DNA from 2 places in the Klebsiella sp. SYXHC3 genome. Region 2 is predicted to be linked to the other one. Evidence: predicted binding sites of a transcription regulator. Region 2 holds the regulator's gene; the other holds the start of a gene.
The links. The regulator Fur, encoded in region 2, represses iron uptake genes when iron is present. The targets are predictions, from matches to a motif close to ATAATAATGAGAACNACTATCAA.
Positions count from the first base shown of each region.

Region 1: the regulator Fur is predicted to act here: its motif matches at 4,757-4,779, upstream of AC2CGP_RS17385 (TonB-dependent receptor domain-containing protein).

Region 1 is NZ_JBXUNG010000007.1:70,450-79,153, reverse strand. It holds gene AC2CGP_RS17410 (nitrous oxide-stimulated promoter family protein) at 224-565, opposite strand; gene AC2CGP_RS17405 (LysR family transcriptional regulator) at 626-1,513, opposite strand; gene AC2CGP_RS17400 (AEC family transporter) at 1,697-2,638, shown strand; gene AC2CGP_RS17395 (thiamine pyrophosphate-requiring protein) at 2,674-4,383, shown strand; gene AC2CGP_RS17390 (Rdx family protein) at 4,399-4,692, opposite strand; gene AC2CGP_RS17385 (TonB-dependent receptor domain-containing protein) at 4,892-7,243, shown strand; gene AC2CGP_RS17380 (hemin-degrading factor) at 7,317-8,348, shown strand; gene AC2CGP_RS17375 (heme/hemin ABC transporter substrate-binding protein) at 8,345-8,704, shown strand, end outside.
Region 2 is NZ_JBXUNG010000003.1:455,555-464,258, forward strand. It holds gene tcuC (MFS transporter) at 1-910, opposite strand, end outside; gene tcuB (tricarballylate utilization 4Fe-4S protein TcuB) at 965-2,104, opposite strand; gene tcuA (FAD-dependent tricarballylate dehydrogenase TcuA) at 2,091-3,494, opposite strand; gene tcuR (tricarballylate utilization LysR family transcriptional regulator TcuR) at 3,591-4,517, opposite strand; gene fur (ferric iron uptake transcriptional regulator) at 4,631-5,083, opposite strand; gene fldA (flavodoxin FldA) at 5,376-5,906, opposite strand; gene ybfE (LexA regulated protein) at 6,056-6,349, opposite strand; gene ybfF (esterase) at 6,483-7,256, opposite strand; gene seqA (replication initiation negative regulator SeqA) at 7,486-8,046, shown strand; gene pgm (phosphoglucomutase (alpha-D-glucose-1,6-bisphosphate-dependent)) at 8,079-8,704, shown strand, end outside.

The DNA.
Region 1 (8,704 bases), on a different contig from region 2:
CCCGGGAGTACAGAGGGCGGCGGCGACTGGCCGCCCTCTGTGCGCTCCCTGCGCCACGGAAAACATATTGCATAAAAATCAAACGGGAGCGCAATATCCTCTGAAGCGACACTCGATAAACGTTTTTCTCAAGCGAAAAAGTTGCAAACCGATAGCAGTATCTACGATCCTTCAACCGCGATCCCGGTGGCGGCGAAGCGCAGCGCAAACCGTGGAAAGGCCGCTATTTTTTCGGCCGGTATTTTTCCGGCAGCTCCGGCGCCGGTCGCCTGTCGTCAATCAGGTGACGAATGGTCAGAATCGGGTGGCGCCAGAGCATCCGCGGCCCGGCCCAGCGCATGATCCGCTTCATCTCTTCCCGCTTCGCCGGCTGATAGCAGTGTACCGGACACTGTTTACAGGCCGGCTTCTCTTCGCCAAATACGCACTTATCCAGCCGCTTGTCGGCGTAAGCGTTAAGCGCCAGGTAATGTTCGCCGTCGTTGCGCGCATCCGGGCAGCGGCGCTGATAAAGCCTGATCATATTGCCGATAGTCTTCTTTTCGCGATCGATGCGTTTGCCCATGTCACAGCCTCAAGCCAATAAGATGCATTGATTATACACCTTTGTGTCTGTCAGGGCATCTCACTGCTTCAGATGCTGGATTAACTGCAGCGCGGCTCCGGATAACACGCCAAAATGGCTCCAGGCATAGAAATCTCGGACAAACACGCTGCCTTCCGCTTCCAGCGGGCGCAACAATCCAAGCTTCTCTTCCAGTCGATAGACGGGGGCGGGCATTGACGTTAAAAGATCGCTCTCAGCGATAAAGGATTTTATCGCTGCGGATGAAGCGCACTCGATAATCGGAACCGGACAGGGCAGCTGATGCGAGCGAAAAATATCTTCGAGGATAAGCATCGGCGTGCTTAACGGCGGCGGCATGATCCACGGATAGTCGAGCATCGCCGCAAGCGACAGACGTTTTTCTTTTTGCAGCGGATGGCCTGGCCTTGAAATGATACAAATACGATCCTGCCAGTTAATTTTTCCACGAACTACGATTTTATCGTCGTGCGGTAAAGGCCCGCAGAGGGCGATATCAATTTCATGCATCAGCAGCAACTTAAACAACTCTGAGTCAATGCGGTCGAATATTTTGATGTGTATCTGGGGATGGCGTTTATGAAAGGCGGCTAATTTATCAATAAAATGGCTGGTTAACAGACTGGATACGCAGCCGATTCTCAAAATCCCCTTGCCCGCCCCGCGGATCAGCGCCATTTCCTCTCTGGCCTTGTTCTCCGTGTTCAACATTGTCATGGCATAGGGTAAAAACGCGCTGCCATACTCGCTTAACGCCATTCCATGCTTATGTCGTTCAAATAAGGTGGCATTCAGATCCTCCTCCAGGGTCAGCAATAATCGGCTGAGCCCGGATTGCGTAATCCCCATTTTCTCCGCAGCCAGGGTTAAATTTCCTTCGCTGGCGACGGTAAGAAAGGCTTGTATCTGTTTAATTTTCATAGCCATGACAATTACTCATTGAACGAATTATTTTTACATTTCCCTGACGCTTCTTTTTGCGTCAAGAATGCAGTAAGCAACGAAAAAAAAGAATAGTGCAACAGCGGCGCATTTCCGTGGGAAACACTCTCAATATTTATAGATCAACACCCTGACCCTAACGATAATTTATAATGAGAATAAATCACTATGACACAGAACAACATTCTATTAATCCTCGGCGCTATTTTACCCGTTATCATTACCGTTCTCATTGGCTATATCAGCGGTAAACGCAAAGACTTCAACTGGCAGCAGGCTGGTGATATTAATAAAATTGTGATGCTGTATGCTTTACCGCTGAGTATTTTCAGTAATATGGTCATGACGCCGCGGCATATCGTGATGAGCATGGGGCCGGTCGCTATCGCCATTATCCTGGCGCTAATTCTGAGTTTCCTTATTCCCTTAGCTATCGCCCGTTATATCTGTAAACGCTCCCTGGCGCTCAGTACCCTACAGGCTCTGGCCATCGGCTCGCCGGCCGTTCCCTTCATTGGCACCTCGGTACTGGCTTTTTTATTTGGCACCGTCAGCGCCTCACTCATTACTGTTTCCAGTATTACGCAAAATGTCTTCCAGCTCCCGCTAGTGATGATTCTGATGTCCGTTGCAACGGGGGATAAAAGCCAGAATATCTCTTTTGCCACGCGGGTCATCAACGCCATCAAGCAGCCGGTGGTATGGTCGCCGGTTGTCGCGCTGATATTAGTATTAATGGATATTCATATTCCAGAAACCGTATCAATGTCGCTAGGTCTGCTGGGTAAGGCCTCCGGCGGACTGGCGCTGTTTGCCGCAGGCATCGTGCTCTATACTCGCAGCATTGTCATCACCTCCGCCACCATTATTACCGTCATCGCCCGTAATATTCTGGTGCCCGGCGCCTGCTACCTCATTTTGTTAAAAATGGGTTTCAGCATGGAGCAAATAAAACAAGTGGTATTAACGATGGCGATTCCTGTGGGCTCGATCGCCATTATTATTGCTATGCAATATAAGTCCGGCGAGCAAGAAATGGCCTCGACCATGGCGCTAAGTATTATTACTTCCATCATTACGATGGGCGCATTTATTTTCCTGACCTTTTAATCACGGCGATAACATCGCGTAAATCCGGAGAGAATATGACTTCTATCACTGTATCGGCCGCTGAATTATTACTGCACCGGCTTCAGGCCCTCGACGTGGCCTATATTTTTATTAATTCGGGTACCGATTATCCCCCGGTTATTGAAGCGTGGGCCAAAATGCGCGCCACGGGACAACAGGTACCGGAGCTGGTGATATGTCCCCACGAGAACGCCGCTATTGGCATGGCCCATGGCTATTATCTCGGGAGCGGGAAAGTGCAGGCCGTCATGGTTCACACTAACGTAGGCCTGGCCAATGCCGCCTGCGGCGTCATCAATCTGGCCAACAGCAATATTCCGGTACTGATTTTTGGCGGACGCACGCCGATTAGCGAGCATTCACACTTTGGTTGTCGCAACACGCCGATTGGCTACGGCCAGGAGATGCGCGATCAGGCGGCGCTCATTCGCGAGTCGGTGAAATGGGACTTTGAATTACGCATTGCCGATCAGATCGGCGAGCATGTTGACAGAGCATGGGCGATAGCCCGTTCATTGCCAAAGGGGCCGGTGTATTTGAGCCTGCCGCGCGAGCCGCTATGCGAAACGTTCACGATCGATGAACAAGCGCTTCATGCCGAACCAACCCAACAGCCGGTACGCTACGCGCCAACGCGAGCGGATATTGCCAGCGCCGCCGATGCGATAGCCAATGCCAGACAGCCGGTCATCTTCGCCCAGCGCGGCGCAAGAACGTCTGGTGGCTTTGCGCGGCTCAATACCCTGGTTAAGGAGTGGGCCATTCCGGTGGTGGAATACTGGGGCACTGAAGTCACCCTCGGCAGCGACAATCCTATGCTGGCAGGCAGCGATCCCGAAGGCTGGCTTTCTGCCGCCGACGTCATCATCGTTATCGACTCGCAGGCCCCGTGGATCATCGAAGAAAGCCGCTGCAACGACAGCTGTAAGGTGATCCAGATCGGCCCCGATCCGCTTTTTTCCCGCTACCCCGTCCGCGGTTATCGCGCCGATATTAACCTGGCCGGAGAAACCGACGAGGTATTCGAACTTTTACAAGAGGCGCTCCAGCCGCTTGTGGCGGCGAAGCAACGGCAGGTGGCTGAACGTGAAAAGCATGTGCTTAACCTGATACAACACGCGAAGAACCAACGTGAAGCCCTCCTCCACGCCGGCCAAAAAGGAGCGATTGGCAAACCCTGGCTGAGTTACTGTTTGGGCCAGCTTGCCAATCAACATCAGGGGAAGATCGTCTCTGAACTGACAACAATGCCGCAGTTTGCCGGCCTGACTCAGGCGGACAGTTATTATCAGGAAGCGCTGGCGGGCGGTCTGGGTGAAGCGTTGCCCATCGCCTTAGGGCTGCAGCTCGCCCGGCGAGGTGAGCTTATCATCGCCGCCGTGGGCGACGGCTCCTATCTCTTTGCCAATCCGGCGGTGTGTCATCACATCGCGGAAGTGATGAAGCTCCCCGTGTTGGTGGTGGTCGGCAACAATGGCGGCTGGGGAGCGGTGGCGGGCGGCACCCGGGCGCTCTATCCCGACGGCTATGCCGCTAAAATGGACGCGATCCCGGCCACCGCGTTCTCGTCGTCGCCAGATTTCGCCGCGCTCGCCGCCTCCAGCCGCGCGGCTGCGCTGACGGTTTCGCTGGCGGAAGATCTCCCCGGGGTACTGGAAGAGGCGGTCGCTATTATTCGCACTCGCCGACAAAGCGTACTGGTCAACGTTGAGCTAGGACGTTAATCGCAACCAGCCGTTTTAGATCTGCTTCCCGGCATTATCCACGTGCCCCAGCGCTTTTTCCGGGAAGCAGACGTCCCTCACCCGCCGTTTCAGCTCGGCAGCGTCCGGGAAACCGCCGTCCCGTTTACGCTCCCAGATGAGCGCCTCATCGACGCTCACCGTAAAAATGCCGCCGGTACCGGGCACCAGCGTGACCGAAGCGATATCGGTACTAAAGGTATGCAGCAGCTCCTGGGCCATCCAGCTGGCGCGCAGCATCCAGTTGCATTGGGAACAGTAGTGAATGGTAATCATCGCTTTATGGCTCATGTTGGCTTGCTCCCGTCCGCACGAATGTAAACAAAATTCAGAATAGATGATTATTTTGTTGCAAACGATAATACCTATCATTACCATTCGCAATTACTAAATCAGGAATACCACTGTCCGCCAGGGAAAACACGGACCAACCTGCACTCTGGAAGTAACGCGTGAGCCGATACTAATAATTATCAAGGCGTGGCTACAAATGTACAAATCGACTCAATCAGCAGCATGGTGTAAGAAAAGCCTGCTGGCGACTTCTCTGCTCGCAGCAATCGCGCAGAATGCCGCTATCGCGGCCGTGACCCAGGATAACACGACGGATAGCGCGGAACAGATGGTGGTGACCGCCCCGGCCCCACAGCTGAAAGCCGGCAGCGAGCACTCGGTGAGCGCGCAGGAACTGCAGGACAAAGGCGCCAACGACTTCGGCTCAATCATGCGTTATGAACCCCTCATCAGCGCCACCGGCGCCAGCGGCGGTTCCGGCAACGGTAAAAGCGGTTTCGATCGCGGCGGCTATACCGGCTACAACATCCGCGGCCTCGAAAGCAACCGCGTCGGCATCGATGTTGACGGCATTGCCCAGCCAAACGCCACCGGCCGCGGCTACGTTGGCCGTTCCGGCCTCAACACCTTTGGCATTGGCCGCGATTATATCGACCCCTATATGTACGGCAGCGTGGATATTCAGTCGGGCGCCACCTCAACCGAGACCGCTAACAGCTCAATCGGCGGCAACGTCTCCTTCCGCCCGAAATCGGCGGATGACTATCTGCGCCCGGGCAAAACCAGCGCCTTTGGCTATCAGAGCGGCTACGACTCTTCCGACCGCAGCTGGCATAACGGCGTCACCGTCGCCGGCGGCGATGAAACGCTGCGCGGCATTTTCGTCTACAGCCGCCGCGATGGCCAGGAAACCGAGAACAACAGCGGCAGCGTCGACGCTTACCCGGCAAACTGGCACTCTGACGCGTTTATGGCCTCCGGCATCTGGCAGCCGAACGATGAACATAAGTTCACCAGCACCTTCGACTACTATCACAAGACCAACCACAGCCACTTCGATTCGTGGGACTCCAGCGGTAACAGCGTGATCGGCACCGCCAACCAAACCAACCAGACGCGGCGCTGGGGGCTGAGCCTGAAAGACGACTGGACGCCGATGAACGATTACATCGACAGCGTCTCGACCAAGGTGTATTACCAGCATACCGAGGCTCACGACTGGACCTGGATGCCGGATAGCGTCACCCGCAAAATGCAGACGGTCAATTCCGACTACGATACCGATACCTGGGGCCTGCAGACCGCGCTCGCGAAAAGCATCGGCCGCCACGACCTGAGCGCCGGTTTTAACGCCAGCACGACCAAAACCCAGCGGCCATTTAGCCAATCGCCGATCCCTAGCGTCTACAGCGAAATTATGCAGCCGGAAGCGGACAGCCGTAGCTACACCATCGGCGGTTACGTGCAGGATCAGATCAACTTCGATCTCGATAGCCACAACTTCGCGATTATTCCCGGCGTACGCGTGACGCATCAGTCCACTAAACCGGAAGATCTGTCCGATCTTAGCGCTAACAGCAGCGTGCTCACCGAATCGTCGGTGGCGAATCTGTATGGTAAAAACAGCGACACCCAGGTGCTGCCGTCACTGACGTTCCAGTACGACATTACGCCGCGGCTGATGACCTATCTGCAGTACCAGCGCGGCGCGCAGTTCCCGAATGCCAGCCAGCTGTATGGTTCGTGGAACCTGGGCTCCAGCTATGCCGGCAGCCAGCAGTACGCGCTAATCGGTAACAACGATCTGAAAACCGAGACCAGCGACAATATTGAATGGGGTATCAAGGGCGAAGTCACCGAAGGCATCACCGTGCGTACCGCGCTGTTCTACAACAGCTATAAGAACTTTATCGCCTATACGCGTTATTCGCGCGCCAACAATCCGGGTAAATTCACTAACGTCCCGTCGAATATTTACACCATTTATCAAGCGGAAAACCGCGATAAGGCCTATATCTACGGCGGCGAGATCAGCACTAAATTTAACTTCGGCACCTGGTTTGAGCAGGTGGATGGCCTGAGCGCCACCCTCGCCTGGGGCTATAGCGAAGGGAAATCGAAATCCAGCTACTACGGCGATAAATACGTCGACCTCGACAGCGTCGCGCCGATGAAAGCGATCGTCGGCGTGGCGTGGGACGATCCGGCTAAGCGCTACGGTACGGCGCTGACCGCCACCTTTGTTAAGGGCAAACAGGCCACTGCCACCAGCCGCGAGAGCTACAACAACACCGGCTCCGCCATCGCCGATTCCAGCACCGAATATATGCGCGTGCCGGGCTACGGCATGCTGGACTGGACCGCTTACTGGCAGGTGGCGAAGAACGTTCGTCTCAACGGCGGGGTTTACAACATTACCGACCGTAAATACTGGGACTACCTGAGCAGCCGTAACATCGAGACCAGTACCAATCAGGATGCCAACGATAAAGCGCTGGCTGTGATGCCCGGAAGGACCTGGCAACTGGGCGTGAATATCGATTTCTGATCGCCCGAATAATAACAAACCTGCCCCCCGGCCCGCGGGCCGGGGAAATTCATCGTAGAGAAGGATGTGAATTATGCAAAACGCACACGACGATCTGTGGCAGCGCTACCAGGCCACCAAAGCCCGTTCCACCGCCAAATATGCCCGCGACATCGCCGCAGAGATGGGAATTAGCGAAGCCGAATTAACCGCCGCGCGCGTCGGTCACGATGCCGTGCGTCTGCACGACGACGTACGGGCGATTATCGCCGCCCTGGAGAGCGTCGGCGAAACCAAATGCATCTGCCGCAACGAATACGCGGTGCACGAGCAGGTCGGCGAATTTACCCATCAGCACCTGAGCGGCCACGCCGGGCTGGTGCTCAACCCGCGGGCGCTCGACCTGCGCCTGTTCCTCAGCCAGTGGTCGAGCGTGTTCCACCTCAACGATAACGGCCGCCAGAGCATTCAGTTCTTCGACCCGCACGGCGACGCGCTGCTAAAGGTTTACGCCACCGGGAAAACCGATATGGCGGCATGGCAAACGCTGGTAGCCAAATTCAGCGAGACAGCGCCCGGCGCGCTGACGATTCGCCCGGCCGACCGCGTAAAGTACGCCGACTCCGCCGACGCCGCGGCGCTGGAAAAGGAGTGGCGCGCGATGACCGATGTGCACCAGTTCTTCGGCCTGCTGCGTAAACACAATCTTTCCCGTCAGCAGGCCTTCCGCCTGGTGAGCGACGATCTAGCCTGCCGCATCGACAATAATGCGCTGCCGGGACTGCTGGAAACGGTGCGCCAGGACGGCAATGAAATCATGATCTTCGTCGGCAACCGCGGCTGCGTGCAGATCTTCACCGGCGCGCTGGAAAAGCTGGCGCCGATGCGCGGCTGGATCAACATCTTCAACAGCGCCTTTACCCTGCATCTGCGTGAAGACAGCGTGGATGAAATCTGGGTCACCCGTAAACCGACCTCCGATGGCCACGTCACCAGCGTCGAACTGTTTGCCAAAGACGGTACGCAAATCGCCCAGCTGTACGGCCAGCGCAGCGAAGGCCACCCGGAGCAACAACAGTGGCGCGCGCAGGTGGCGCGTCTGTGCGCGGAAGGGCAGCCGGCATGAAACGTTGGTTAATACTGCTTGCCGCACTGCCGCTGTTCGCCAGCGCGGCCGCCGAACGAGTAATTTCCCTCGGCGGCGACGTTACCGAAATTGTCTACGCGCTGAACGCCGGGCAGCAGCTGGTGGCGAAAGACAGCACCAGCACCTGGCCTGCCGCCGCGCATAAGCTGCCGGATGTCGGCTATCTACGGCAGTTAAACGCCGAGGGGATCCTCTCCTTACGCCCGCAGCTGGTGCTGGCCAGCGCGCAGGCGCAGCCGTCGCTGGTGCTGCAGAAAGTGCAGGACAGCAAGGTGACGGTCGTCAACGTGCCGGGCGGCGATAACCTTGCCGCCATCGATAACAAAATCGCCGTT
Region 2 (8,704 bases):
GTACCGGACGGCGGCCTATTTTGTCTGACAGCGCCCCGCCAATCGGCAACCAGATAAAGTTAGAGATACCGACCAGCATCGTGACCAGCAAGCTGTCGCGTGCGCTCAGATGCAGTACCGCTCTGCCATAAGTTGGGGTATAGACGGTAATAAAATAAAAGGTGGTGGTGGTCATCGCCACCAGTAAGGTGCCCGCGCTGATGATGCGCCAGTTTTTAACAATAGTGGTCAGTATCTCTTTGGTATCGGGACGATGCTTACGCTGCAGAAACGCTTCGGTCTCCTGCAGCGAACGCCGGAGCACGAAAATCAGCGGGATAATCAGGCAGCCGATAAAGAAGGGAATGCGCCAGCCCCATTCTGCAATCTCGTCGTGACCCAGCGTCTCGTTCAGCGCGTAGCCAATCAGCGCCGCCATGACGATGGCGACCTGTTGGCTGGCGGACTGCCAACTGGTATAGAACCCCTTTTTCCCCGGTTTGGCGATTTCCGACAGGTAGACCGACACACCGCCGAGCTCGACCCCGGCCGAGAATCCTTGCAACAAACGGCCAATTAAGACCAGCACCGGCGCCAGCACGCCGATGGTTTGGTAGCCCGGCACCAGCGCAATCAGTAACGTGCCGCAGCCCATAATCGCCAGGGTGACCATCAGCCCTTTGCGGCGACCGATCCTGTCGATATAAGCTCCTAATACCACCGCGCCGATGGGGCGCATCAGGAAACCGGAACCAAATACGGCAAAGGTGAGCATCAACGCCGCGAACTCACTCTCTGCCGGAAAGAAGGTCCTGGCGATATAGGTGGCATAGAAACCAAACAGAAAGAAGTCGAATTGCTCGAGAAAATTACCGCTGGTTACGCGGAGAATTGCGCCGAAGGTACCGGCGCGCGAGGTTGGTTGGGTCATAGGGTGTGCTCTCCATTGTCTTTATCTTGTTTTTATAGAGGTAAGAGGGGCGGGTTAGTCACCTGCGACTGCCGCCTGTTTTCCGCGGCGTTTCTCAATCGCCCACTTGAGTAGCGCCGCACAGCGATAAAATCCGTGGGCAAATTTTCCGTAAGGCAGCGTTAAAAACAGCGCCATCACCACCCCGAGATGGATAGCGAGCAGAATGCCCATCCACGAGGTGTCCCGGCCCACCAGTAGCGCGAGCCCGGTAAAACTGGTCAGCAGCAACAGTAGGATAAAAGCGCGATCCATCGGTTTTTGCCGTGCGTCGCCGTGCAGCGGCGAGCGGCGCAGGTTCAGCCATAGCAAACCCGCCGGGCCCACCAGTAGCCCGATGCCGCCAAGTGTGCCAAGCAGCACCGGTACGCTGAAGAACGGATAGGGCGCTTCCCAGCCGGCGAAATAGTGATAGCCCGTAGCCACCAGCGTGGCGGCGAAACAGAGCATAAAGCCGTAAAAGGTGAAGTGGTGAAAACGGCGGCGCATCAGCGTGAAGGCATCATCGGCCTCGTTACAGCCTTTACCGTGGCCACCGTCGAGATATTTCAACGTCAGCGCATCATGCGAGGCCCTGGCGATATCACCAGCTTGCGGTTGGCCAGGCGAGATCTCGCGCCAGAAACGAATCACCCCGCTCATCAATAAACCAATGGCCACAATGAAAACCGAACCGAACATCCACGCCAGCAGGTTATGCGGGAAAATCTGGTAGAAATCACCGGCCAGCGGCGGGTGCAGCAGCGAACCTTTAAGCCCCATCGCCAGCAGCAGAAACAGAACAAGACCCGCGACCAGCGCCAGCACCGTGGCGATCCCCGCACGGCGATATAAACTGCCGAAAGCGGCGGGCCGGGCGTAATGTTGATAGGTTTCCAGCCGCACTTCCGCCATTGCTTTGGGAACATTAATCGCAAACTCGTGCGGCGGGGCATACTGACAGGCGTGCAGACAGGCGCCGCAGTTGTGGCACAGGTTCGCCAGATAGTTAATATCCGCCTTGCCGAATGCCAGACGCTGGGTCATGGCAGGGAATACGGCGCAAAACCCTTCGCAATAGCGGCAGGCGTTACAGACCTGCATCACCCGTTCGACTTCCGCCTCCGGTTCGGTGATGATTTGCGCCTCGATGATCAGCTTTTCAAGCGACTTCATGATGTTTCTCCTGCTGCGCCGCCAGGGCGGCTTGCTGACCGGCAATGCGGCCGAATGTGGTCCCGATCGACATGCCTACGCCGGCGGTATAGCCTTTGCCCAGTACGTTGCCAGCCATCATTTCGCCGGCGACAAACAGGTTGCGGCTCGGCTTACCGGCAAAGTGAACGGCGGCGTGTTGATTGACGTACAGCCCGAGGTAGGTGAAGGTGATCCCTGGACGCAGGGCATAACCATAATAAGGCGGCGTATCGATAGGCCGCGCCCAGTGGGTTTTTGGCGGCGTCAGGCCGGAGGTAGCGCAGTTATCAAGACGGGTATGGTCGAACTGGCCTGGCGTACAGGCGGCATTGTAGCTGGCGATGGTCTGCGACAAACGTTCGCCATCCAGCCCCAATTGGCGGGCCAGTTCCGCGATGGTATTGGCCTGGGCGCCCGGAAAAACGGGCGGCATAAACTGTCCAACGGCTTTACTGTCGATGATCGAATAGCCGATTTGCCCCGGCTGGTGGGCGACCAGACGGCCCCAGATGGCGTAACGTTTGGGCCAGAAATCCTCCCCTTCATCATAAAAGCGCTCGGCATCGCGGTTCACCACCACCCCCAGCGACACGCAGTCGACGCGGGTACAGATGCCGCCGTCATAGAGTGGCGCCCGGGCGTCAATGGCGACGCAGTGCGACTGTGAAGGATCGCCGATGATATCGGCTCCGGCGTCGATCATAAATTTGAGCAGCACCCCCTGGTTAAAACGGGTGCCGCGGATGAGAAAGTTGTCGGCAGGCCACTCGCCGCGCTCATTTTGCCCCCAGGCTTCGCGCAGCCACTCGCGGTTAGATTCAAAACCGCCGGCGGCGAGCACGCAGGTTTTCGCGGCGATCCGCTCGGCGCCTGCCAGCGCGGCGACGAATTCGCCATCACGTAATTCAAGCGCCTGCACCGGCGTGTTATAGCGGATCTGCACGCCCATCTGCTCGGCGCTGCGGTAATAGGCATTGACCAGGGCTTTACCGCCGCCCATAAAAAAGGCGTTGGTGCGGGCGACATGCAGGGCGCCGGATAAGGGCGGTTGAAAGTTAACGCCATGACGGCGCATCCAGTCCCGACATTGCGACGAAGTGCGGATCACCAGGCGAGCCAGCGCTTCGTTGGTGTTGCCCCCGGTGACGCGCAGCAGATCCTGCCAGTATTCTTCTTCCGGGTAGCTGTCTACTAAGACATCCTGCGGCGCATCGTGCATACAACGCAGGTTACGCGTGTGCTGAGAGTTACCGCCCCGCCATTCCCGCGGCGCGGCTTCCAGCAGCAGTACGGATGCGCCTGCTTCCCGGGCGGTTAAGGCGGCGCATAACGCGGCGTTGCCGCCGCCAATCACCAGTACATCCACCATTATCGGCTCCATTACGCTTTGACTAATTGTTAAATTTGTAATGGAAATGTAAGGCGCAGGAGCGACAGGCGCTATGGCGTAAAGCTAAAGAGGGGTTTAGGAAGTGTAAAGGCTGGCGCCCGGCCAGCAGCCAGTTTCTACAAGCTGACGCATGACTTTGGTCAGTATCACGCGCGCGGCAAGGCCTGCCGGGGTGAGTTCGTCATCTGAGAGACTGACCAGAAAATTAGGTCGGCTTAGTACCGGATTATCGACGCCGATCACTCTTAGCGCCTCGCTGTCGAGATGAGAAATCGCCGCGCCCGGCTGCAGCGTGGCGCCGAGCCCGTCACGGACGGCGCGCATCAGCAGGGCCAGGCCATCGATTTCAGCCACCACGTCAACGTTGATGGCGTGCTCCTGGCAAATAGCGTCCAGCCTGCCGCGCAGGCCATGTCCCTGGCTTGGCATAATCAGCGGGATGGCGGCAAGCTGGTCCGGAGAGATGCTATCGCCGGGCAGCGGCGCCAGCACGTCATGGGCGCCAATCAGGAACAGACGTTCCTCAAGAATGGGTCGGGCGCTCCAGCGCAGGATCTTCTCTTTCTGGAAAACGATGGCTAAATCGAGCTGGCGGGTGTTGATCATCCGTTCCAGATTGCCGGAGAGGCTTTCCACCAGGTGCAGGCGGACGTCGGCGTAGCTTTCGCGCATGGCGTTGATAAAAGGTACGCCCAGCACAGAAGCGGTGCTCGGCGCCATACCGACGCTGACGTGACCGGAAAGGCGTGCTTCACGCGCGGCGAGAATGGCATCGTCAGCATGGCGCAGCGCCAGTTGCGCCTGCGAGTAAAAGGCGAGGCCGGCGCTGGTGGGCATTACGCCGCGCGAAGTCCGTTGCAGCAGGCGGATAGCGAGTTCATTTTCCAGACGCGCCATTTGCTGGCTGAGCGCAGAAACGCCAATATTCAGATCGAGCGCGGCGCGGCCCATACTGCCTGTTTCCACGATGCGGACAAAATAGCGTAGCTGGCGCAGCTCCATAGTGACTCTCCGTACAAGGCGTTAGGCTCTGACAGAATACGCATTCAGGCGGATTTCGCCCATAAAAAAAGCCAACCTTCAGGTTGGCTTTTCATTACATACGAGACGGGAAATTATTTATTCACCGCATCGTGGGCATGTTCATCTTCGCGGCAGTCGCCTTCCGCACAGTGGCCGTAGAGGTACAGGCTGTGGTTGGTTAAGCGGATGCCGTGTTGCGCAGCAATTTCACGTTGGCGGGATTCGATAGAATCATCGCTGAACTCGATCACTTTGCCGCAATCGAGGCAAATCAGGTGATCGTGGTGGTGTTGCTGAGTCAGCTCGAATACGGATTTACCGCCTTCGAAGTTGTGGCGAGTCACGATGCCTGCATCGTCGAACTGGTTCAGCACGCGGTAAACGGTAGCCAGACCAATCTCTTCACCCATATCGATCAGGCGTTTGTATAAATCTTCCGCACTGACGTGATGGTTATCCGGTTCCTGCAACACTTCCAGAATTTTCAGTCGGGGAAGTGTGACTTTCAGGCCAGCCTTCTTTAATGCGATATTGTTGTCAGTCATGCGGAATCTGTCCTGTTGCTAAAGATCGGCTTCCTTTAAAGGGAAGCAATACAGAGAATCACCCGATGTAATGCGTCTCATTATAGAGCTGCTACTCTGAAATGAAAACTGCAACCATCGCGCCTTGTAAGCTGTCAAAAACGAATTACCAGCTACAAACTGTGTCACGTGACCTCGTGGAATCAGAGGACATTGTACAGATATGTGATGAAAAGTTAAAAACTTGTAGCTATTAGTTTGATTGCTTTTATCTATTAATTCAGCGCAGCTTAATAGCTGCGCTGTTTGATTCTTAGGCGTTTTTGATTTCTTCCAGATGCAGCTCTTCGGAAATCTGCTTCACCCACTTCTCAACGCGCTCGTTGGTCAGTTCCGGCTGACGGTCTTCATCAATCGCCAGACCGACGAAGTGATCGTCGTCCGCCAGGCCTTTAGACGCTTCGAAGTGGTAGCCCGCGGTCGGCCAGTGGCCAACGATGGTTGCGCCGCGCGGTTCAATGATGTCACGAATGGTGCCCAGCGCATCGCAGAAGTATTCTGCGTAATCTTCCTGGTCGCCGCAGCCAAAGACGGCTACCAGCTTACCGTTGAAGTCGATCTCTTCCAGCGTCGGGAAGAAGTCGTCCCAGTCGCACTGCGCTTCGCCGTAGTACCAGGTTGGGATGCCGAGCAGCAGAATATCGTGGCTTTCCAGATCTTCTTTGCTGCTCTTGGCAATGTCGTGAACTTCAGCAACGTCTTTACCGAGCTGCTTTTGGATCATTTTTGCAATATTTTCGGTGTTGCCGGTGTCGCTGCCAAAAAAGATGCCGATGATTGCCATGAGTAAAATAACCTCTTGAAACTTAATGATGTGGTAGTGGCATTATGCCTACAGTTAACGGCAATCATAGCAGAACAGGGAAGGGCGCGGAAACAGCAATAACGTCCTGGTGCACACTCTGCTACATGAAAGCGATTTTTTTGCGTTTTTCAGACTTCGCCCTGGTTACGCAGGCAGGCCAGTTGGTGCATCAGCATCTCTTCGATAAGATCGCTGCGGCTCATGTTGCGGGCTTCCGCCAGCTCATTAAGCGCGTCGACCGCATCGGCGTTGAGCTTCAACTCAACGCGCTTCAAGCCGCGAACCTTATCGCGTTTGAGCTGATTGCGTTTGTTGATGCGCAGTTGTTCATCGCGCGAAAGCGGATTGGTTTTCGGTCTACCCGGGCGACGCTCATTTGCGAACAAATCTAATGTCGTTCGGTCCGTTTGTTCTTTTGCCATGATTCAGAGTGACTTCGGGGAAACAAGCTGCCGGGCTATAGCCGGCGCAGATAGCGCGCCATAATACATCAGGCGAACCGCTGCGCCAACGACCGCGGGCATTCTGCCGCGCGGTCGGGCGTTTTTTAGCCACTCAGGCTTCAATTGTGCTCAGATAACGGCGAATTGCGCGTAAAACCGCCTCGGGTTTTTCCGCATGCACCCAGTGTCCGGCGCCGGCAATGACGTGGGCGCGGGCTTGCGGGAACTGCGCCAGCAGCGCGTCGCGGTATTCATCGGTGACATAAGGGGAGTTGCCGCCGGGAATAAATTGCGCCGGGTGCGGCCAGGCGGGCACGGTTTCCCAGCCGACAATATGCGGGTATTGATCCCACAGCGCCGGCACGTTGAAGCGCCACGCGCCGTCGACAAAGGATTTCAGCAGAAACTGAATGACGCCTTCTTCATTTATATACTCGCGCATTACCTGCGCCGCCTGCTGGCGGGTGCTGGCGGCGGATTCGCTGACGGCGTTAATCGCCGCGAAGATCTCATCATGACGGCGGACGTGATAAGCCACCGGCGCGATATCAATCGCCACCAGCCCGGCGATGCGATCCGGCGCCAGCGCGGTCAGCGCCATCACCGCTTTGCCGCCCATCGAATGGCCGATAAAGGTCGCTTTCTCGATCTGATGATCGTCGAGGGTATCGAGCAGGTCCTGCGCCATCGCGCGGTAGGTCATCTCCGGTGAACGCGGCGATAAGCCGTGGTTGCGCATATCGACCTGCAATATATCGTAGTCGGCGACCAGATCGCGGGCGAGGATCCCAAGGTTGTCCAGGCTGCCGAACAGGCCGTGTACCAGGACGATTGGGGATTTATTGTGCGGGTTTTGTGCAGATTGCGCTCGGCTATTTAATTTCATGGCAAAGTTCTTTTTTTCGCTCCGTCGGGTTAGGGTATTATGTTGGACATTCTGCCATTAGGCTGCAAGACCCGGAAGCATTCTGAGTTTTAACGCCATCCTGGTTTGACGCTATTCGCGGTTGGGATTTGTCCTCTATCTGATGCCTTTTGCGCAGTAGTGTGAAAGACAAAGGATAGTTAATCCCGACGACTTGTATTCAGAAACAAAGAAATCGCACTGGATTAAGATGAAAACAATCGAAGTTGATGATGAGCTCTACCGCTATATTGCCAGCCACACTCTGCATATCGGCGAGAGCGCATCCGACATTTTACGGCGCATGCTGAAATTTTCCGCCGTTTCTCAGCCTGCATCTGGCGCGCCAGCGGCGAAAGCCGCGCCGGCGGCTGCTCCTGCGGCGGCGCCAGTCGTCGAAGCGAAGCCGGCCAACCCGGTTAAAGATAAAGTCCGCGCCATGCGCGAGCTGCTGTTATCTGACGAATACGCTGAACAAAAGCGCGCGGTTAACCGCTTCATGCTGGTATTGACTACGCTTTACTCGTTAGACAGCAAGGCATTTTCAGAAGCCACTGAGTCTCTGCACGGACGCACCCGCGTATACTTCGCCGAAGACTCACGGACGCTGCTGAAAAGCGGTAATCAGACCAAACCGAAACAGGTTCCTGGTACGCCGTGGTGGGTTATCACCAATACTAATACCGGCCGTAAATGCAGCATGATCGAACACATCATGCAATCAATGCAGTTCCCTGCGGAGCTGATTGAAAAGGTATGCGGCACGATCTAGTTAATTAAACTTTGCACCAGAAGGATCAGGCAATGGCAATCGATAAACGTGCGGGTCAGCCGGCACAACAGAGTGATTTGATTAACGTCGCCCAGCTGACCGCTCAGTACTATGTGCTGAAGCCGGAAGCGGGCAATGCGGAGCATGCGGTTAAGTTCGGCACCTCCGGCCATCGCGGTAGCGCAGGGCGCCACAATTTCAATGAGCAGCATATTCTGGCGATTGCGCAGGCGATTGCGGAAAACCGCGCGAAAAACGGCATCACCGGCCCGTGCTACGTGGGTAAGGATACCCACGCTTTATCCGAACCGGCCTTCATTTCCGTGCTGGAAGTGCTGGCGGCGAACGGTGTTGATGTGATCGTTCAGGAAAACAACGGTTTCACCCCGACGCCGGCGGTTTCCAACGCGATTCTGGTGCATAACAAAAAAGGCGGCCCGTTGGCGGATGGTATCGTTATCACCCCGTCGCACAACCCGCCGGAAGATGGCGGTATTAAGTACAACCCGCCAAACGGCGGCCCGGCTGATACCAACGTGACAAAAGTGGTGGAGAACCGCGCGAATGAACTGCTGGCCGCCGGTCTGCAGGGCGTGAAGCGTATTTCTCTCGACGCCGCGCTGGCTTCCGGCCACGTGAAAGAGCAGGACCTGGTACA